DNA from 2 places in the Sediminibacterium sp. FW305-C-61 genome. Region 1 is predicted to be linked to the other one. Evidence: riboswitches for the same ligand, from Rfam matches in the RefSeq annotation. Region 1 holds a riboswitch; the other holds the start of a gene.

Region 1 (2,476 bases):
CAGGTTGGACATGCACCATAAGGAGAATTAAAGGAAAAAGCATTTGGAGAAGGTTCTTCGTAACTGATGCCAGTTTCCTCACACATCAGTTGTTTTGAATATTGAACCGTTTTATGGGTATCATTTATGAGTAGGAACATCAGGTCCTTTCCCATTTTTAAAGCTTGTTGCACGCTTTGACTAAGTCTTACGCGCATATCATCCGTTACCTGTAAGCGGTCGATAACAACTTCAATATCATGAATCTTATACCTGTCTACCTGAAGCTTTGGAGTAAGATCAATTACTTCACCATCAACCCGAACCTTGAGGTATCCTTTTTTACGGATGTCTTCAAACAGTTCCCTGTAATGTCCTTTACGACCTCGAATCAATGGCGCCAGTAAAGTGATTTTCTTTTGTTTGAATTTCTGGAAGATGTTTTCAACGATTTCTTCTTCGCTGAATTTGGTCATTTTTTTTCCAGTATTATAACTGTATGCTTCACCAATTCTTGCAAAGAGTAATCGCATAAAATCGTACACTTCAGTAACTGTTCCTACAGTAGAGCGTGGATTTTTATTGGTAGTTTTTTGTTCGATGGAAATAACGGGAGATAGCCCGGTAATTTTATCTACATCTGGGCGCTCCATATCACCCAAAAACTGACGGGCATAGGCGCTGAAACTTTCCATGTACCTGCGCTGGCCTTCATTGTAAATAGTATCAAATGCAAGTGATGATTTACCGCTACCACTAACACCTGTAAATACAACCAGTTTGTTTTTAGGAATCTGGATGTCAACATTTTTAAGGTTATGTTCCCTCGCTCCAAAAACCGCAATCTGATCATCCTGTAATTGCGAATTTTCCTTTTTAGTCTCTTTTAACGTCTTCTTTGCCATAGCTGAATAGTAAAGATAGGAACATCCGGGCAGCTATTATGTTGCACCTGAACAGTCGTTAGTAATATTTTTTTATTTGTTCGAATGCTTTACAGGAAAGGGTTACAGAGAATTAACAAAATAATTTCCCAAACAGATTTGGTAATCTCGCTCCCGCTACCCTACTTTTGCATCAGTTCTTTTCACAACAACTTATCAAGAAAGGCAGAGGGAATTGGCCCGATGATGCCTTGGCAACCCATATCGCTTACTCAGCGGTACGAAGGTGCCAAATCCGATTCCGCCCCAGGCGGAAAGAGATAAGTCAGAGTAATAGTTTGATTTTTAAACGGTTCGCCGTTCTACATAGTTCAAGCTCATCTGACTTACCAGGTGAGCTTTTTTTATGCTCTCCCGGTAAGTCTGCTCTCCTTCTCGATTCGTTGCTTCGAAAAAAACACTGACTAACAACATTCATCATTCCTTTCATCTGAAAGGAGCAAACTGTTTAACAATGAGCAACGCAACAAAACTGATCCACAGTATTCCCGTAGACCCACTGACAGGTGCTATTGCAGTACCCATTTACCAAACATCCACTTTTGTACAGGATGCACCAGGTGTAAACAAAGGGTACGACTATGCCCGCAGCGGAAACCCAACCAGGGCCACACTTGAAAAATTGATTGCTGAACTGGAGCAAGGTGAAGTTGGACTTGCTTTCGCAAGCGGACTGGCAGCCATTGATACCGTAATAAAATTATTAAAGACAGGCGATGAAATTGTGGCGGTTGATGATATTTACGGAGGCGCTTTCCGGTTATTCAACAATGTTTACGAACAGTTTGGAATAAAAGTGCATTATGTAGATACCACTGATGTAGCCAATATTGTAGATGCAATTACCCCCAATACAAAGCTGATCTGGCTGGAAACCCCTACCAATCCAACCCTTAAAATTTCAGATATCGCTGCAATAGCAAAAATTGCGAAAGCTAATGCCTGTTTACTTTGCGTGGATAATACTTTTGCAACACCCGCCCTTCAACAACCTCTTTCACTGGGAGCTGATATTGTAGTTCATAGTGCAACCAAATACCTTGGTGGGCATAGTGACCTTATTGCTGGAATTGTGGTGGCGAAGGACAAGGAAATCGGGGCAAGACTTAAATACCTTCAAAATGCATGCGGTGCAATATTGGGGCCATTTGATAGCTGGCTGGTTATTCGTGGTATCGAAACATTACACCTACGCATTCGTCAGCACTGCTATAGTGCTTTGGCTGTAGCTGAATTCCTGGAAACACATCCTGCGGTTGATAAAGTGTATTATCCCGGGCTTCCTTCACATCCCAATCATGAGATTGCGAAAAAACAGGCGAAAAATTTTGGTGGTATTATTTCTTTTTCACTCAAAGAAGATACAGCAGAAGCAGCCATTGAATTTGTTACCAGCACCCAATTATTCAAACTCGCAGAAAGCCTGGGTGGCATTAAAAGCCTGGTATCTCATCCCGCTAATATGACACACAAATCTATTCCGGCAGAAAAAAGAAGAGCAGCCGGCGTAACAGATAGCCTGATCAGGCTATCACTCGGCCTGGAAGAAACAG
Region 2 (2,476 bases), on a different contig from region 1:
AGTTCTTGTCTAGTTTTAAAACGCTTTTGAAAACACGTTGTTGTTTTTTTAGTGCGGCCAAATGAATGTCGAAATTATCTTCGATATTAACCTGCCTGGCAACTTCATATTGTTGTTTGTATTGGGTAAAGCTGTCTATTACTTCAGGGTGATGTAATACTTCTTCCGCAAATTCATTCATGCTGAATGATTCTTTGGTGCTGAAATATTCAAGGCTGCGGTTGAGGTAATCTATCTGGTCGCTTTTGTTTACATCAAACTTTTCAGTAAGCTCATTACTGATAAACAGTTTACACATACCAATGGCATCACTGGTATTGTGATAGCTATTGGAAGTTCTGGCAACCTGTAAAAAATCGGAAACCCAATATTGGGTGTCTTGTTTATTGGTATTATCTACCACACAAACCACATAACCTTCTTCGCGGTTCTTTTTAAAGATCAGACAGCCTTTGTCGAGCTTGTTGATGTTCACCCCATCTTCTGCTATTACTTCCCAGCTTTGTCCATGTGGAAATACTTTCAGGAAAGTTTCTTTGGTTTCACTTTTAAATAAGCCGATGGCTTCTACGTATTCCGTTCCGAAGGGCACATTGCTGAAACGGGTTACATATAATTCACCTTCCTTTACGCGTGCATGTGTGCTTTTCTGGTAGAGAAAGCTGGCAAGCAAGGCAGACTGTGAAACAAAGCTTTTCGGATCATCGAAAATACCGTTCACATACTGGTACACTTCATTCAGCTCTAGACTGCTGATATGGGTAAACTGGTATTGTTCGTGTTCATTGAAGGGAGCAAGAAAATATTTGGTAAGTAATCCCCTCACAATTTCATCGTTAAGTGTTAAAGGGTTAACGGAGAGCTTAAGCTCCTCCCCACGGGTAGGGTTACCTACTTTATGCAGTATTACCTGCTCTAATTGTACACTATCTATTTGTGTCATGCTGCAAAATACAGCTTCTCTTGCAGTTGGAAGAAGGGAGCTGGGTACTAGGTACTAGGTGCTAGGTGTTAGTCCTAACACCTAATACCTAATACCTAGTACCTAGTACCCAGCACCCAAATTGACAATTCTTTTACAATTAAGTCTACTAAAATAGTAGGGAATTAGAAAATCTCCCTATATTTGTAGCCGTTCTTATACATCCTTATCAAGAAAGGCGGAGGGAATTGGCCCTGTGAAGCCTTGGCAACCACTTCCGCCTCGGGTGGAAAAAGGTGCCAAATCCAGTCCCGCTTAAGGCGGGATGAGATAAGTCAGTTTTCTTTTATGTACACAGCAACTGTAGTAATACGAGGCATTCTGACTGAGCATCAGGGTGCCTTTTTTTTGTTGCAAGCTACAAGCTGCATGCTGCAAGCAACTTTTCTTGAAGCTTGTGGCTTGCAGCTTGTAGCTGGAAATAAGAAAGAATAAAATGAAATGAGTATGACAGAAGTTTTGAATAATAATCAGGTACCAATACTTATTCAACAGATAAAGGATTTATCGGTTGAATCGGCTATTGGGGTATTTGTGCATTCATTTCCTGGTAAGGTTACCTTTTCTACCAGCTTTAGTTATGAGGATCAGGTTATCACCGATATCATTCAAACTAATAACCTGCCTGTATCATTATTTACACTAGATACAGGTAGACTATTTCCGGAAACTTATAGCACCTGGAGCAGGACTTTAGAATTTTATCAGACAAGCATCAAAGCTTATTATCCCGATGCAGATGCAATTGCAGCTTATGTTGAAACAAATGGTCCCAATGCATTTTATGATTCTGCTGAGTTAAGGAAATCATGTTGTAACATAAGGAAAGTAGTGCCCTTGCAAAAAGCCCTTGCTGGCAATTCAATATGGATTACAGGCTTAAGGGCAGAACATTCGGCAGCCAGGCAGGACCTATCTCCTGTTGAATGGGATGAAACCAACCAGCTTATTAAATACCACCCATTACTTCACTGGACAACAGAAGAGGTAAAAGAATATATCCATCAAAAAGCCATTCCCTACAATCCATTACACGACAAAGGTTTTGTAAGTATTGGTTGCGCACCCTGTACAAGGGCCATTAAACCGGGAGAAGATTTCAGGGCCGGACGTTGGTGGTGGGAAGACAATAGTAAAAAAGAATGCGGCTTGCATTCGCACAACGATCAAAAAACAACCGTAGCATGAGCACCTATAGATTAGATTACCTCGATCAGCTTGAGTCGGAAGCGATACATATTATGCGTGAGGTGGCAGGACAATTTGAGAAACCCGCCCTGCTATTCAGCGGAGGGAAAGACTCCATTACACTGGTTCATCTGGCATTAAAAGCTTTTCGTCCGGGTAAGTTTCCTTTTCCATTAGTACATATTGATACAGGACATAATTTCCCTGAGGCACTACAGTTTAGGGATGAATTGGCACAGACCATCGGAGAGAAACTGATTGTGCGCAATGTTGGAGATACCATCAAAGCAAAACAGTTAACAGAAC

The links. A riboswitch is a leader RNA that binds a small molecule or an ion and turns the genes downstream of it on or off. The one in region 1 is predicted to bind S-adenosylmethionine.
Region 2: another riboswitch for S-adenosylmethionine. It lies ahead of ACH30E_RS01270 (phosphoadenylyl-sulfate reductase); the one in region 1 lies ahead of ACH30E_RS14910 (trans-sulfuration enzyme family protein).

What each region holds. Positions count from the first base shown of each region.
Region 1 covers NZ_JBIQXR010000006.1:72,869-75,344, forward strand. Annotated here, with positions in the region: gene uvrA (excinuclease ABC subunit UvrA) at 1-884, opposite strand, end outside; SAM riboswitch class I at 1,074-1,190, shown strand; gene ACH30E_RS14910 (trans-sulfuration enzyme family protein) at 1,378-2,476, shown strand, end outside.
Region 2 covers NZ_JBIQXR010000001.1:302,082-304,557, reverse strand. Annotated here, with positions in the region: gene ACH30E_RS01275 (nucleoid-associated protein) at 1-943, opposite strand, end outside; SAM riboswitch class I at 1,146-1,259, shown strand; gene ACH30E_RS01270 (phosphoadenylyl-sulfate reductase) at 1,430-2,170, shown strand; gene cysD (sulfate adenylyltransferase subunit CysD) at 2,167-2,476, shown strand, end outside.